3 regions of the Priestia sp. YIM B13490 genome follow, and region 3 is predicted to be linked to each of the others. Evidence: riboswitches for the same ligand, from Rfam matches in the RefSeq annotation. Region 3 holds a riboswitch; each other region holds the start of a gene.
What was found. A riboswitch is a leader RNA that binds a small molecule or an ion and turns the genes downstream of it on or off. The one in region 3 is predicted to bind thiamine pyrophosphate.
Positions count from the first base shown of each region.

Region 1 (5,595 bases), on a different contig from region 3:
ATAAAGCCGCTTGCAGCACCATCGGATTTTTCATCCGCGATTTTGATAGGTGCGTTAGGGTGTTTTTTCTTATAGTCAAGGAACGATAATTTATCGTTGATTGTAGCATCAACACGGTTTGCGCTCATTAGTTCTACTGCTTGAGCAAAACCTTCAGCACTCGTAATGTTTGCACCATAAGATTGAGCCATGTCTTTATAGTTACTTGTTAATGACTGCGCTGATTTTTTTCCTTTTAAATCTTTAAATGATTTGATATCTTTTTCGTCTTTACGAACAATTAATACAGCGCCTGACTGGATGTATGGATCAGAGAAATCGTATTTCTTTTGACGATCTTCACGAATACCCACTTCGTTAGCAATCATGTCAAAGCGTTTAGCATCTAATCCGGCAAACATGCCATCCCACTGTGTTTCTTTGAACTCAGCTTTTACGCCAAGACGTTTAGCTACTTCTTGAGCCAATTCTACATCAAACCCAGTTAGCTTTTGTTTGTCATCATGAAAAGTGAACGGAGGGTATGTACCTTCAGTTCCAATTGTTAATACGCCATCTTTTTTCACTTTATTATATAAATCCTCTTGTGAAGATTTATTGTCTCCATTGTTTGCTTCATTTTTTGAGCTAGAACCGCATGCGGCAAGCACAACTGTGAAAGCTAATAGTAGCGACAAAAGTGCAGCAAATTTCTTCATTTTCTAAACCCCCTAGTATTCTGATAGGAAATGATACTCTGTGATACTAAACAAGAACACAGCAAAAGTCAACAAAAAAAACTTATACGATTAATGTGACTTAAAATAAGGGAAATATACCTTCTATACACGGTTTATCATAAGGATACAGAAAGGTTTTAAAATTTGGATTAAGTGGATTTTTAAGGGAAATTTGAGGAGTAAAAAGGAAGTTTCATGCGACGATTTTCTCTTTCATTTTTTCATGACTTTTGGTGCAATAAACATATAGTTAAATGTTAAGGTAGAAATAAATTCCTTATGGTACACTTAAAGAAGAATTTATGAAACGGAGCGATATGATGAAAGCCATAAACTTAATCTCAATTGCCTTTGGTGCTATCGCTGGTACATATGCACGTTATTTGCTGAATCTTTCCTTATTATATACGGGCTATCCAATAGGAACGGTAATTGAAAACCTATTAGGAAGCTTCATACTAGGCCTATTAACAGGATTTTTTGTGTGGAAAAAGCCAAAAGAATGGATAAAGCTTGGACTAGGAGTTGGCGTATGCGGCGGTTTTACAACGTATTCAACGTTTGCAGGAGACGTCATTTCTCTCACTCAGCACCATTTATTTTGGGGAGCCATTTATGTAATGGTCTCTTTAGTAGGTGGAATCCTTCTTGCTTTAGCAGGCTATCTATGCGGTGAAGCGGCAGGGAAAAATTTAGTGAAAGTACATGAGGTGAAGTAAATGAGCATAGTGAGCTTGGCACTTGGCGGGGCAGCTGGAGGAATATGCCGTTATCTTTTGGGTTTAAAAGTTACAAAAACAGTTTCAAACCCTCCTTTTCCAGTATCAATGCTGTTTGTAAACTTGCTTGGTGCGTTTGGGCTTGGTCTTTTTTACGGTAGTTATTATGGAAAGGTTCCGAGTCATGCTTATGATGATTCAATATTTTTAATGATTGGCATTGGTTTTTTTGGTGCCTTTACCACTTTTTCAACGTTCAGTGTGGAAACCGTACAGTTAATTCGAGAAAAATCTTATCGGAAAATGCTGGCGTATGTGGGGATTTCAGCATTGGGAACAGTTGGTTTATTTACAGTCGGTTTACTGGCAGGAACGTTTTTATTTAAGTAAAGAGAACGTTTCTAGTAGGGAAAAACAAAAAGACGGAGAAGTAGAGAATGGATAGAAAAGCAGAAGTTTGGAAATACATTTTGTTGATTGTAGCTGTTGCAGGTCAGATCATCGGTTTTTTATTTTTATTTATAAATGTTGTGGCGGCATTTATTTTTTACGGTTTTTATATTCTAACTTTTATTATGTTACTCCTGCTGTTTATATGGGATCGGAAAAAGGAAAAAGACAAGGAAGAATTTGACGACTATACCGATTACTAATCATATAAAAAGCAGAATGATGCGGTGCGCCGGACCTCTTACTTAGTAAAGAAGCTTAAAAGATACATCTATAAAAGGAAGAGAGCCGTAAGAGCATAAAGAGATATTGTATTTACATCTAGTTGTGTTATAATTTTAAGTGCGAAAACAAAATCAATAAATAGCAATCACTAGGGGAGCTTTTTGAAGCTGAGACGAATGTATTTCGGACCCTTTGAACCTGATCTGGTTTGTACCAGCGTAGGGAAGTGGCGATCATGTTTACATAACGATGCATGCTAACCACTCTACGTTGTAGAGTGGTTTTTTTGTATGGAATAAAGCCCTCTACACAAGATGAAGTGATTGAAATTTCTCTTTATTCTGAACGGAAAGGTTTCGATCATATGGATATTCCTAAATTTCATGTCGTTACAACAGATAAGCAGCCAATTGAAGAGGTTCGGGACATTTTAACGGCTATTGAGCCTTTTGCGGGTGCCATTCATATTAGAGAAAAAAAGAAAACGGCAAAGCAGATTCAATGTTTGCTAGAAAGCCTGCCATTTTGTCTCTCTAAAATTATTGTAAATGACCGAGTTGATGTAGCGCATGCTTTAAAAGCAAAAGGCGTACAGCTTGCCTATCATAGTTTAGATGTTTCGTGTGTTAGAGACGTATTTCCTTCTCTTATTGTCGGAAAATCAGTTCACTCTGTGGAAGAGGCTTTAGAAGCTGAAAAAGATGGTGCCCACTACATTCTATACGGACATATTTATTCAACACATTCAAAAAAAGGATTAAAAAGTCGAGGGGTAGCAGCACTAAAAGAAGTAGTAGATGCTGTACAGATACCGGTTATTGCCATTGGAGGAATTACACCTGTAAATGCCAAAGAGGTGCTTCAAACAGGAGCACACGGTATAGCTGTGATGTCTGGTGTCATGCTTGCGCAAAATCCCCTTAAAGCGATTAAACAATATTCTCATATATGGACATCTGGAGGTGGAGAAAATGAAGCAGCATTATGATGTACTGTTAGTCGGAGGAGGCATAATCAGCTCTTCTATCGCTTATCATTTGTCAAAACAAGGAGCATCAGTGGCCATTCTTGAACGAAATCAAATTGGTTGTGAAGCTTCAAGTGCAGCAGCTGGTATTTTAGGTGCTCAAGCTGAAATTGATGAAGAAGGTCCTCTTTTAGACCTTGCTATTAAGAGCAGAAGCATGTTTCCTGAGCTGGTGAAGGAACTAAAAGAAAAAACGGCCATCGACGTAGAGCTCATTCAAAAAGGCTTATTAAAAGTCGCTGTAACAGAAGAAGATGCACACGTATTAAAGAAAAAAGCCGCTCAGCACCACCGATGGGATGAACATGTAAGATGGATCGATGTAAAAGAAGCGCGTTTGTTAGAACCCGGTCTCTCTCCAGACATATACGGAGCCATTACAATACCGGGGGACGGCCAGCTAGCTCCGGCTAAGTTAACGCAAGCTCTTGCTCATGGAGCCTTGTATCACGGAGCAGATATATTCGAATACTGTGATGTTCATTCTCTTATTATGGAAAATGAAACAGTAAAAGGTGTACAGACGTCCAGAGGCTCTTTTTACGGAGAAAAAGTAGTTATTGCAGCAGGCTCATGGGCTAAACGCTTTATTTCTTCTGAACATTTAGGCCGCGTGTTTCCCGTAAAAGGGGAGTGTATTGCTCTTCGAAGTCATAAGCCGCTGCTTTCTAAAACGATTTTTTTAGATGAAGGTTTTTACTTAGTGCCTAAGACTGGTGGAAGAATCATAATCGGGGCAACTAAGCTACAGCATGACTTTACCAAGACGGTTTCTGCACAAGGTATTCAATTTTTGCTGAATAAAGCTTCGGCGCTTCTGCCAGCTATTAAAGAAGCCACATTTGAAAAAGCATGGGCTGGTCTTCGTCCACAAACAAATGATGGCTGGCCTTATTTAGGAGAGCATCCTGAAATAGCGAATCTACACATGGCGTTTGGCCACTACCGAAACGGTATTTTATTAAGTGCTGCAACTGGAAAAATTATGGCTGATGCTTTGTTAGGGAAAAAGCTGAATCATTCATTTTTTACATCATTTCAGCTAACAAGAGTAATGGAGGGAGTTCATTGAATCTAATCATTAATGGTAAGACCGTTACTTTTGGAGATGAAATTGAAACGGTCGAGCACTTGTTGCAGGCTCAGAACCTGCATGAACGAGTGGTAATTGTTGAGCTAAACAAGAACATTTTGCAAAAAGAAGAACATAGCGATGCATGCTTAAAAGATGGCGATATATTAGAAGTTGTTTCATTTGTCGGAGGAGGATGAAGAGTATGTTAAAAATTGGACAATATACATTTAATTCACGTTTATTATTAGGGACAGGGAAATTTCCGGACATTACGACTCAGCGTCAAGCGGTAGAAGAGTCAGAAACAGAAATTTTAACATTTGCTGTGAGAAGAATGGATATTTTTGATCAAAATCAGCCTAATTTATTAGAAGCGCTTGATGTGAAGCGTTTCACTCTTTTGCCTAACACTGCTGGAGCAAAAAATGCAGAAGAGGCCGTACGTATTGCTAAATTAGCAAAGGCTTCTGGACTTTGTGACATGGTGAAAGTAGAAGTAATTGGATGTGATAAAACGCTGCTTCCTGATCCAGTTGAAACATTAAAAGCCAGTGAAGAACTGTTAAAAGAGGGCTTTACCGTTTTACCTTACACATCAGATGATGTTTTACTTGCGCGTCGTTTAGAGGAGTTAGGCGTACATGCCATTATGCCAGGAGCTTCGCCTATCGGTTCAGGTCAAGGTATTATTAATCCGTTGAACATGCGTTTTATCATTGAACAATCAACTGTTCCAGTAATTGTAGATGCAGGTATTGGAACGGCTTCAGACGCAGCTCAAGCTATGGAGTTAGGAGCAGATGGTGTGTTATTAAATACAGCTGTTTCAGGAGCAAAAGATCCTGTGAAAATGGCTCGTGCTATGAAGTTAGCGATTGAAGCAGGACGAGCAGCATTTGAAGCAGGACGTATTGAAAAGAAACAATATGCAACGGCAAGCAGTCCAACAGAAGGGATGAGTATCGGTTGATTAATCGTTATTCCCGCCAAGAATTGTTTCAACCTATTGGAAAAGGCGGACAGCAGCAAATTCAAGAAAAGCATGTTCTGATTGTAGGAGCAGGTGCTCTTGGAACAGGGAACGCGGAGGCCCTTGCGCGAGCGGGGATAAAGAAAATAACGCTCATTGACCGGGACTATGTAGAATGGAGCAACCTTCAGCGGCAGCAATTGTATAGTGAAAAAGATGCTGATAAAAGAATTCCAAAAGCAATTGCCGCTAAAAAACGGCTTCACGATATTAATCACGATGTAAAAGTAGAAGCGCACGTAGCAGACGGTACCCCTCAAGTTTTAGAACAGCTTGTTGAGGGGGTAGATGTTATGATTGATGCAACCGATAATTTTGACACACGCCTTGTAATGAATGATTTATCACAA
Region 1 is NZ_JBHZOT010000009.1:74,781-80,375, forward strand. Features, by position in the region: gene ACFX4R_RS22645 (amino acid ABC transporter substrate-binding protein) at 1-698, opposite strand, end outside; gene ACFX4R_RS22650 (fluoride efflux transporter FluC) at 1,040-1,438, shown strand; gene crcB (fluoride efflux transporter CrcB) at 1,439-1,828, shown strand; gene ACFX4R_RS22660 (hypothetical protein) at 1,876-2,091, shown strand; TPP riboswitch at 2,254-2,355, shown strand; gene ACFX4R_RS22665 (thiamine phosphate synthase) at 2,478-3,101, shown strand; gene thiO (glycine oxidase ThiO) at 3,085-4,212, shown strand; gene thiS (sulfur carrier protein ThiS) at 4,209-4,412, shown strand; gene ACFX4R_RS22680 (thiazole synthase) at 4,418-5,185, shown strand; gene ACFX4R_RS22685 (thiazole biosynthesis adenylyltransferase ThiF) at 5,182-5,595, shown strand, end outside.
Region 1: it holds a riboswitch for thiamine pyrophosphate, as region 3 does, so the genes downstream of both, ACFX4R_RS22665 (thiamine phosphate synthase) here and thiC (phosphomethylpyrimidine synthase ThiC) in region 3, are expected to answer to the same signal.

Region 2 (5,595 bases), on a different contig from region 3:
CGTGGAACTATCCGTTTCAATTAGCATTGTCTCCTTTAGTAGGAGCGATTGCCGCTGGAAACACGGCGATTATAAAACCTTCTGAATTAACGCCTAGCGTATCTCGCGTTATACAAGAATTACTGGCTGAAGCTTTTGACCCAGCATTTGTGACGGTGATTGAAGGCGCTGTAGACACGACGAGCCTGCTTTTAAAACAGCCGCTTGATTATATTTTCTTTACGGGAAGTGTAAATGTAGGGAAAATTATTATGCAAGAAGCAGGGAAGCAGCTTATTCCAGTCACGCTTGAGCTAGGCGGAAAAAGTCCGTGCATTGTACATGAAGACGCAAACCTAGATCTTGCAGCGAAGCGAATTATGTTTGGTAAAGGGATGAATGCAGGCCAAACGTGCGTTGCTCCTGATTATTTGCTCGTGCATCAAAAAGTGAAAGCGCAGCTTGTAGAGAAACTTCGCGAAGCAATTTCTCAATTTTACGGTAGTAATCCACTTGAAAGCGACCGCTACGGCCGTATTGTCAGTGAGCGTCATTTTACTCGGCTAGTTGAGTTTTTAAAAAACGGAAATGCTATAGTTGGAGGCGGGTACAATAAAAACACGCTAACAATAGAACCTACGGTGTTAAGTGAAGTAAGCTGGACATCAGATGTTATGCAAGAAGAAATCTTTGGGCCTATTCTTCCTATGATTGAATATGAAACACTAGACGAAGTCATTCATAAAGTTCAAGAAAAAGCTAAGCCGTTAGCTCTTTACTTATTTACAGAAAGTGAAGATGTGCAAAACGTGATAACGGAGCGCCTTTCATTTGGAGGAGGCTGTATAAACGATACGCTTATGCATATCGCTACGCCATATTTGCCGTTTGGCGGAGTGGGAGAAAGCGGCACGGGTCAATATCATGGAAAAGACAGCTTTCAGACATTCACTCATTTTAAAAGCATGCTGTCTCAAACAACCAAGTTTGATTTGTCATTCCGCTATCCTTCGGAAAAACAAAGCTTGAAAATGATCAAAAAACTATTGAAATAAAAGAGCCTCCTGATAGGAGGCTTTTTCGTTATTTTGAAAGTGAAAGCTGAGAAAGCGGCCATTTTTCTTGGGTATATGCCATTTCCCAAAATAAATACTCCAGTTCACAGCTTTTGATGAAGTGATCTTTCATACGGTTACGTTCTTCTTCAGTAGCTTGTTCGGCGAGTTCATCAAGCTTGTTACAAAACCATTGTGTTGTGCCATTCATTTCTTCATTATTATAAAACTGAATCCATTCATAAAAAGGATGAGAAGGAGATGGATTTACTTGTTCTGTAATGCGCTGGCCAATTTCAACGTACGTCCATGGACATGGAAGAAGCACTGCAATGATTTCTGCTAAGCTGCCTGTATGCGCAACACTTGTCATATGGTTAATGTAGTGGCTGGCCGTCGGTGAAAGCGTCTCAGTGTGAAGGTCTTCATAACGTACGCCTGCTACTTCACAAAAATTATTGTGAGGGTGTACTTCACTATGTAATACCGTAGAAATGCCGGCATTAAAGGCTTCCATTTCGGTACGCGTGCGGCATTTTGTTAAAGCAGCGCCGTAAATGCGAACAAATGCTGTTAAGTATTCGTAATCTTGAGAAACGTAGTGAATAAGCGCTTCTTTTGGCACGTTTCCTTCAGCAATTCCTTTAATAAAAGGATGGTTAAAAATGGCTTCGTAAATATAGTTTGCTTCTTGTCTTAATTGAGATGAAAATGACATCAAAATCCTCCTTTAATATGAGGAAGTCACAAACAAGCACATAAAGGAAATAAAAAACACTCCGTTTATAAACGGAGTGGCAAAGGACAGTAAAAACTGAACATTGCCACTTTCCTACGCTGGTATGAGCCAGATCAGGTTCAAAGGGATCAAGAAAACTTGTCTCAGCCGGTGGCACCCCTAGTGGACTTCCTATTAATCTAAGTTTAACTTACCATATATTCTGAAAAATAGAAAGCGTTATGGGAAATTGTGTGCTAACCGCTTTTCTTTCTTAAAGAGGAAATTTCTTAAAGCTATTTTTAATCATTTTTGTTTAAAAATGCATATTTTTAGGGAAGAAGAGGTATTAATGAAGGGAAGAGCCGTTTTCGTCTCCGAAACACTCCCATATAAATAGAAGAAAGGAGAGAACAAAATGGCGAAATTTCGTTTGTATGCTGTATTAAATACAGTAGGCTTGGCTATTACACTGCTTGTGAATTATTTAGCAAATGCCATTCCAATAGGAGGCAAAACAACGGGAGAAGCTTCTGCGCAAGTTCCTACGTTGTTTACACCAGCGGGTTATGCTTTTGCTATCTGGGGCGTTATTTATTTATTATTAACCATTTGGGTTATACGCCAATTTTTTGCAAGAGAAGATCAAAAGGAAATATATGCACGTATCGGCATTTGGTTTTTTCTAAACTGTTTGTTAAATAGTGCGTGGATCTTTATTTTCCAAAACGATTACTATAAGTTATCTCTTTTAGTTATGCTCTTTATTCTAGGCACATTAATGATTGTGTATTCCATTATTCAGCATTCTCGAATGACGACATGGTTTATGCGTCTGCCGATTTCGCTTTATCTTGGATGGATTTCTGTTGCGACTATTGTCAATGTGTTTGTCATATTTCAAGCAAATGGAATACAGCACTTGCTTGGCTTAAACGAGTTAGCATGGACGATTATTATGCTGCTGGTAGGAGCTGTGCTGGGCATCATGTTTACATTAAAAAACCGAGACGCTGTTTATCCGCTTGTTTTTATTTGGGCTTATATTGCCATTGCAGTGAAGCAAAGTGGAAATCAGCCAATTGTCATTACTGTCATCATTTCAGTTGTTTTATTAGCAATTGCCATTATTGTGGGATTGATTAAACGCTATAGACGTTTTTAAAAAGAAGCTCTAGCTTTTGTAAGCTAGAGCTTTTTATGATGCTCTTTTGATTGTAAAAAAGCAGCTGTAAAAGCAATTAAGCTAATTAAAATACCAAAAGGAACAACAATTGGTACGAATGATAAAATAAATGTCATAAGTGTAACCTCCATGTTGCATCGGTGCATAATGAAAAATTCAACTTTTTTAAATTGAAGTTCCGCTATTATAGTATGCTAGGCTTTATGTTTGGAGCCTATATGTTTAGAAATAAACGAAAAAGGCAACATACGTTACATACAGGTTATATTAGGAGGAGTTAAAATGGAAACATATTTAGTCGCTTACACGGATAAAGATGATATGGAATATAAACAAGTGACGTGCGAGAGTTATGAAGATGCAGAGCGTACGGTCCTTCGTTTAGAGAGAGAAGGGCATATGCATATTGAAGAAATTTCAAATCAAGAAGCCTACCGTGGAGATGAATCCTCGTACAGAGAATAAATTTTGAATAGAAACACCAACCTTAAAATGAAGAAGCAGCTGCTTCTTCATTTTTTCTATTCTATATAGATATCGTTTTATAGAAAAAAGTAAAACGGGAATGATTTTCTTCTGCATTTATGGTACAGTACTAATCAGGTGAGTTTTGAGTTTAGAAGAGGAGAGAGTAACATTATATGAGTAAAGGAAATCAGTGGTCTTCACGCCTCGGTTTTATTTTAGCATCTGCTGGGGCAGCAATTGGTCTAGGAGCGATATGGAAGTTTCCATACGTAACGGGAACCAGTGGCGGTGGAGCGTTTTTTGCGTTGTTTATTTTATTTACGATTTTTATTGGATTGCCGCTTCTGTTGGCAGAATTTATCATTGGAAGACATACGGGGAAAGAAGCGATTAGTGCTTATAAGGCAATTGCTCCAAAATCCGCTTGGGTATGGATTGGCAGGCTGGGAGTACTAAGCTGTGTCGTTTTGCTTTCCTTTTACAGCGTCGTTGGCGGCTGGGTGATTTTATATACGATTATGAGCGTAACCGGTATGCTAAGCGGAAAAGAGTACGGTCCGTTGTTCAATGCCGTCATTAGCCAACCTTATGTAGTATTAGGTGCACAGGCGCTGTTTTTATTAATTACAGTGTTTGTTATTTCAAAAGGCGTACAAAAAGGAATAGAGCGTGCTAATAAATACATGATGCCGCTGTTATTTATTTGTTTTATCATTATCGTGGTGCGTTCTTTAACATTAGACGGAGCAATGGACGGAGTAAAGTTCTTTTTGAAACCGGATTTTTCAGCCATTACAGGGTCATCTGTTCTCTATGCGCTCGGTCAGTCGTTTTTCTCGCTTTGCGTGGGATTATCTTGCATGGTGACATATAGCTCTTATTTAGGGAAAAAAGTAAGCTTGACGCGTTCAGCTGGGACTATTGCTATTTTGAACTTGTTTGTTTCGCTGCTGGCGGGTTTGGCTATTTTCCCAGCCGTTTTTTCATTTGGATTAAAGCCAACTGAAGGACCTGGACTTTTGTTTGTGGTCTTGCCAACAGTATTTGAGAAAATGCCGTTTGGTACCGTCTTTTTAGCACTGTTTTTAATTTTATTTCTATTTGCTACGCTTACGTCTGCTTTCTCACTGCTGGAAATTATCGTAGCTGCTTTAACCAAAGACGATCAGACAAAACGAACTCGCTACGCTTCTTTATCAGGGATTCTTGTGTTTGTGGTAGGTATCCCATCAGCGCTTTCGTTTGGTGTACTAAAACATGTCTCACTTTTTGGCAGAAGTATATTTGACGTAGCTGACTTTTTTGTGAGCAACTTAATGCTGCCTCTGGGAAGTTTAGCCATTGCGATTTTTGTGACATTTAAAATGAAAAAAGAAGCCGTGTATGAAGAGTTTATTTCAGGAAGTACAAAAGGCGCTAAATTATTCAACGCATGGTTCTTTCTAGTTAAATACGTATTGCCTATTATTATTATAGCTGTTTTATTAAGCTTACTTGTTGCATATTAAAAAAAAGCACTCATCTGAGTGCTTTTTTTGTTTATTTTGCAAAAACGTGATTTCCGATTGTGATCGTAACCTGTTTTTGACGAAGCCATTGGTCGCTTGTTTTATCTGGATTAAAGAAGAATAATGAACCTTTTCCTTGACCTCTAAAAGCTAGTGCTTCATTTACAGCTTTTTTTGCTTCAGCATCAGCTGCTTTATTAATTTCACCGTTTTGTACAGGTGTAAACTGTGTACCTTGATAAATGACATCATGAATAGAGTTTGGGAAAGAATCGCTATCCACGCGATTTAAGACAACTGTTGCTACAGCCACTTTGCCAGCGTAAGGTTCGCCTTTTGCTTCAGCTTGTACAAGGCGAGCTAACAATTCTTTATCACTTTCGCTAATAGAGTTAGGGATTGTTAGTGTTTCATTTGCATTAATAGAGTCCGTAGATTTGTGATTCGCTTCTTTTAACTGTTTAACCGTAACGCCGTATTCAGTGCCAATCTTGTAAAGAGTCTCTCCGGCTTTTACGCGATGAGTTGTTTCAGCGGCATTTGCCCCGTGACTCATGCCGAACATAGGAACTGCCAGTGCTCCAATAATTGCTAGTTTCTTAAACATAAAGTAAGTACCTCCTGAAATCCTTTTGAACGCCCCTTTTATCACGGATCGGTGCGTGCTGTGCACCGAACTTT
Region 2 is NZ_JBHZOT010000003.1:318,590-324,184, forward strand. Features, by position in the region: gene ACFX4R_RS11510 (aldehyde dehydrogenase) at 1-1,034, shown strand, start outside; gene tenA (thiaminase II) at 1,063-1,752, opposite strand; TPP riboswitch at 1,847-1,944, opposite strand; gene ACFX4R_RS11520 (TspO/MBR family protein) at 2,171-2,917, shown strand; gene ACFX4R_RS11525 (hypothetical protein) at 3,221-3,403, shown strand; gene ACFX4R_RS11530 (sodium-dependent transporter) at 3,580-4,914, shown strand; gene ACFX4R_RS11535 (cell wall hydrolase) at 4,946-5,521, opposite strand.
Region 2: it holds a riboswitch for thiamine pyrophosphate, as region 3 does, so the genes downstream of both, tenA (thiaminase II) here and thiC (phosphomethylpyrimidine synthase ThiC) in region 3, are expected to answer to the same signal.

Region 3 (5,595 bases):
TTAAATGGAGACAGGATTATAAAAACATCTCGATTAATCCGAAAGTACAAGTGGAAATTATCCATCGTGGAATTATTAATTAACAAAAGTCATGCGAAAAGCATGGCTTTTTTAAGTGAAAAAATTTTAGTTTACAAAATAATAAAAAGGGAATTGTATTTATTTATTGATGTGATAGGATAAAAAAGCATGTAAATGCATTCACTACGAATGAAAGCAGTGGACGGGTACATATAGATAATAATAAACGGTTTTGGGAGTCAAAGAAGGTGATGTTGAAGTGAATGTAAGCATCAGGTCAATCGTTAAAAAAGTCATGTTCATTCTATTTATTGCATATACAGCAGTGGTCATTTATGCTACTCTCATACGGGAAAACGAACATGTTTACGGAAAAGCAATGAACTTGGATTTATTTAGCACGATCCGTCTGATGTGGGACAGCGGGAATATAATGCTCACTCTGACAAATATACTGGGGAATATCGTGATGTTTGCGCCGCTTGGAATGTTTATTCCTTTGTTTATGAAGTGGTTTGACGGTTTTATTCAAGTGTTTACGACGGGTTTCTTAATCAGTTTTCTAATTGAAATTTTACAGTACAAGCTAACGGAACGAGTATTTGATATTGATGATATCTTTTTGAATACGCTAGGTACATTTATAGGCTGGGTTATTATTAAAATACTATATTGGGCCAAGAACGTGCTGAAAGCACGTTTCAAAAAAAGATAAAGAGATGGAGACATAACTGAATCAATAGCTAGAAAGCAGCTACAGATATGAAGTCTACGTTTACCATCACAATGAAAAGATCCGAACGATGAATCGTTCGGATCTTTCTTCAACTAAAATACTTTTGTCCTAGCCACTGCCTCTTGTTGATAGAAACACTTAATGCAGCGTCTTACGGAAGAATGTGAGGATTCAACGATAATGTGCTGACAATTTTGCTGAACAAATAATAACTTTCTTTCAAGCTGCTTAATTTGTTCTTTAAGCTGTTCTACTTCATTATTGATAGATATTTGAACCACTGTTAACAAACTCTTTAGCTTTTTCTTTCATTCCTTCTTTTCTTACTTCGTTTACATCTTTTTCATTTTCTTGAGCCATGTTACGAATATCTTGAGAAATACGCATCGAACAGAATTTAGGTCCACACATTGAACAGAAATGGGCTGTTTTAGCACCTTCAGCGGGAAGTGTTTCATCGTGATATTCTTTTGCGCGCTCTGGATCTAGTGACAGGTTAAATTGATCATTCCATCTAAATTCAAATCTTGCTTTAGACAGCGCGTTATCGCGTTTTTGTGCTCCTGGATGGCCTTTTGCTAGGTCAGCGGCATGCGCAGCAATTTTATAGGTGATAACGCCTTCTCGAACGTCTTCTTTATTTGGCAGACCTAAATGTTCTTTTGGGGTTACGTAGCAAAGCATAGCTGTCCCAAACCAGCCAATCATTGCAGCCCCGATACCTGATGTAATATGGTCATAGCCTGGAGCGATGTCGGTTGTAAGCGGTCCAAGAGTATAGAAGGGAGCTTCTTGGCATATTTCCATTTGTTTATCTACGTTTTCTTTGATGAGGTGCATAGGGACATGTCCAGGGCCTTCAATCATAACTTGAACATCGTGTTTCCAAGCAATTTTAGTTAATTCACCAAGCGTTTCTAATTCACCGAACTGTGCCTCATCATTAGCATCTGCAATGGAACCAGGACGCAGCCCATCGCCAAGCGAAATAGAAATATCGTATGCTTTACAGATTTCACAGATTTCTTCAAAGCGAGTATATAAAAAGTTCTCTTCATGATGAGCTAAACACCACTGCGCCAAGATGGATCCTCCGCGTGAAACAATACCTGTCGTACGTTTCGCTGTCAGAGGAATATAGCGTAAAAGAACACCTGCGTGAATAGTAAAGTAATCAACACCTTGCTCCGCTTGTTCAATTAATGTATCGCGATATGCTTCCCACGTTAGATCTTCTGCAACACCTTTTACTTTTTCAAGCGCTTGGTAAATAGGAACAGTCCCTACAGGAACAGGCGAGTTGCGGATAATCCATTCGCGCGTTGTGTGGATATCCTTTCCTGTTGATAAATCCATAATTGTATCGGCTCCCCAACGCGTTGCCCATGTCATTTTTTCTACTTCATCTTCAATAGCTGAACGAATAGCTGAATTTCCGATATTAGCATTGATTTTCACGTGGAATTTGCGGCCGATAATCATCGGTTCGCTCTCAGGGTGATTGATATTATTAGGGATAATGGCACGTCCTCTTGCTACTTCTTCACGCACGACTTCAGGATCCATCTGTTCACGAATAGCGATAAATTCCATTTCGGGCGTGATGATTCCTTTTTTCGCATAGTGCATTTGCGTTACATTTTGATTTTTTTTCGCGCGCAAAGGTAAACGATTAGTGATAAAGCGCTCGTACTGATCTCTTGGATCACCATCATAATAACCGTTATCCTGTGGCTGAACCGTACGGCCTTGATATGTTTCTACATCGTTTCGTTCTGCAATCCACTTTTCGCGCAGAGCCGGTAATCCTTTTTGTAAATTAATTTCATAACAGGGATCTGTATAAACACCACTCGTGTCGTATACACGTACGGGATTATTTTCTTCTTCCCCAAAAGATCCTGTAGTAGGAGACTGATGGATTTCACGCATAGGCACTTTAAGATCTTCTCTGGATCCTTGGACATATACTTTGTGACTGTTTGGAAAAGGCTTTTTCATAGAAACTGATACATTTTGTTTTGACATTACATATTCCTCCGGTTTCGCATAAAGTGTAGCTATACCGAACCATAAAAAAATCGGGTTCTGTGATAGACAGAACCCGATGGAATAGGCGAAAAAAGAATAAACATATACTATTCTTTTCAAGACTACTTCCCTCCGCTGGTATAACCCAAATCAGGTTCAAAGGGTTAAAGAGTTTTATAGCACTCTTCTCTCAGTCTGAGCTATCAGACACCCCTAGTAGAAATAACATTTAAATTATTCAATTTACGGCTTAAGTTTACCATCATTCGGTAAAAAATCAACCCTTAAATAAAAAAAGCTAGACAATCAACGTTGTCTAGCAGCATCGATTGCAATCACAATAGCTGTAATAATGTGCATAACAAACCCTAAAAATGGAATCCAAGCAACCAGTGAAGTAACAATCCCTAGTATGTTTCCATACGCAGATAACCCTCGTCTATTAGCTAAAATGAGTGTGATAGCATGAAGAATAAATCCAATAAAAAGAGGAGTATAACTAAAGCCCATAACAATCCCCGCGCCAATTAAAGGAATTCCCAGCAAGGCTTCATACCCAGCAGTGACCCATTTCATTGTACGTACATTTCCATTCATAGTAAAAAGCCTCCTAAAAAAGATACTACTATATACGAGAAAAGAGAGAAAAAAGTTTCAAATTACTTAGGGGATATGTCGTATAAGCAAGCACTAGTTGATTAAAATGATAGATGACAGTAAAGGGGATGGAAAAAACATAATGATTTAGTCATTTTTTCACACTAAAGAAAAATAGTCTAGATGATTCATTTTTAGCTAAGGACCCGGAATTTATACCGAACATAGCGACTGCTTTTTAAAACAAATAAAAGCTGATATCTTGTTTTTTGGTTATAGCATGTAGGGTTTTTATTACAAATTATTAAAGATTCTTATCTTTTTGCAAATACACATTGTATTTCATAGTTTTAACAATTATGATAAAAAAGCAAGTGTCAAAATAGGAAAATAGTTGAGCATGGAAAACGAAGCGATAAGCTTATTAATTTGAAAGAAAGGCAAGGTATATAGCTTTATGTGGGAAATTATTGTAGCAATCATTTTAGGGATTGTAGAAGGTTTAACAGAGTTTGCTCCTGTTTCGTCAACTGGGCATATGATTATTGTGGATGACCTGTGGTTAAATTCAAAAGAATTATTTTCATCTCCCGTAGCTAATACATTTAAAATTGTTATTCAGCTAGGGTCGATCTTAGCAGTAGTAGTTATTTTTAAAGATCGTTTCATTAATTTATTAGGATTGGGAAAAAAGCCAGCCGCTCCAATTGGACCGACAAATCGTTTGAATTTAATGCAAGTAATTGTTGGTCTGTTACCCGCAGGAGTGTTAGGTCTTTTGTTTGATGATTACATTGATGAACATTTGTTTTCTTTAAATACGGTGCTAATTGGCTTAGTAGTCGGAGCTGTATTAATGATTCTAGCAGATTTGTTTGGACCTAAACGTCCGCGTGTAGAGACGGTGGACCAAATGTCTTATGGACAAGCACTGGGTATAGGACTGTTTCAATGTATTGCTCTTTGGCCAGGTTTTTCTCGTTCAGGCTCCACGATTTCAGGAGGGGTTCTTCTTGGAATGAGCCATAAGGCAGCGGCAGATTTTACATTTATTATGGCAGTGCCAATCATGGCAGGAGCAAGTGGACTTTCATTGGTTAAAAACTGGCAGTATTTCACATCAGATGCACTACCGTTTTTTATTGCTGGTTTTATCAGCGCCTTTATTTTTGCGCTGGTGTCTATTCGCTTTTTCCTGAAATTAATTAATCGTATCAAATTAGTACCATTTGCACTATATCGAATTGTGTTAGCAGCTATTCTATATTTTGTATTTTTATAAAATAAACATGCGTGTTCTTTAGTCCCTTAAACTTCTAATAGAGACTCAAAGAGCAAGAAAAAGCTATTGCAACATTGCAATAGCTTTTTTGTATAAATATATATTATCGCCTTTTGAAAGCGTTTTATAAACATGGGTATTGACAAAACGTGTCGAAAAATAGTAAATTAATATTTGTGCAGTATAAAGTTAAGTAAAAGTAAGACTTCTGTTTAGTTTTATTGACTGTAAAAAACGTATGACAACGTATAGATCGTTTTAATTTTATAAAAACTGAATAATAAGCTTAATCGTATAGAGCGGGGGAATCATTATCGGCAGTAAAGCTGCCTTGGGGTGAATCCTTACAAAAGGTAGGAAACTCTCAATTCCGAATCCGACAGTTAACCCCGTTTGCTTTATTGAGAGAAAGAGCCCAAAATAGCGTAAGTAAAAGGCTGTTCTTTCTTAAGAATAGTCTTTTTTTGTTTTTTCAGAAAAGTATATACAAATGTCATACATCTTTGGGGAGGTACATCTATGAAAAAAATTCGTTTTGGTTTGGCTACGCAGATTTTTACCGGATTAATCCTCGGTGTTCTTGTAGGGGTAATTTGGTTTAACGATCCGCGTGTAGTAACATACCTACAGCCGCTAGGAGACCTATTTTTAAGATTAATTAAGATGATTGTTATTCCAATTGTTATCTCAAGCTTAGTCGTTGGAGTTGCAGGAGCAGGGAGCGGCAAACAGGTCGGAAAGCTCGGCGTTAAAACCATTCTCTATTTTGAAATTATTACGACTTTTGCAATTATAATCGGTGTATTGGTTGCTAATATTTTTCATCCTGGGCAAGGTGTAGACATTCATTCAGCACAGAAGAGTGATATTTCACAATATGTTGAAACATCCAAACAGCAAGAAGGAAAGTCAGTGGCTGAAACTTTCT
Region 3 is NZ_JBHZOT010000018.1:27,316-32,910, forward strand. Features, by position in the region: gene ACFX4R_RS26785 (Ger(x)C family spore germination protein) at 1-83, shown strand, start outside; gene ACFX4R_RS26790 (VanZ family protein) at 281-736, shown strand; gene ACFX4R_RS26795 (hypothetical protein) at 850-1,038, opposite strand; gene thiC (phosphomethylpyrimidine synthase ThiC) at 1,016-2,785, opposite strand; TPP riboswitch at 2,899-3,013, opposite strand; gene ACFX4R_RS26805 (hypothetical protein) at 3,095-3,385, opposite strand; gene ACFX4R_RS26810 (undecaprenyl-diphosphate phosphatase) at 3,843-4,667, shown strand; cyclic di-AMP (ydaO/yuaA leader) riboswitch at 4,941-5,080, shown strand; gene ACFX4R_RS26815 (glutamate/proton symporter GltT) at 5,187-5,595, shown strand, end outside.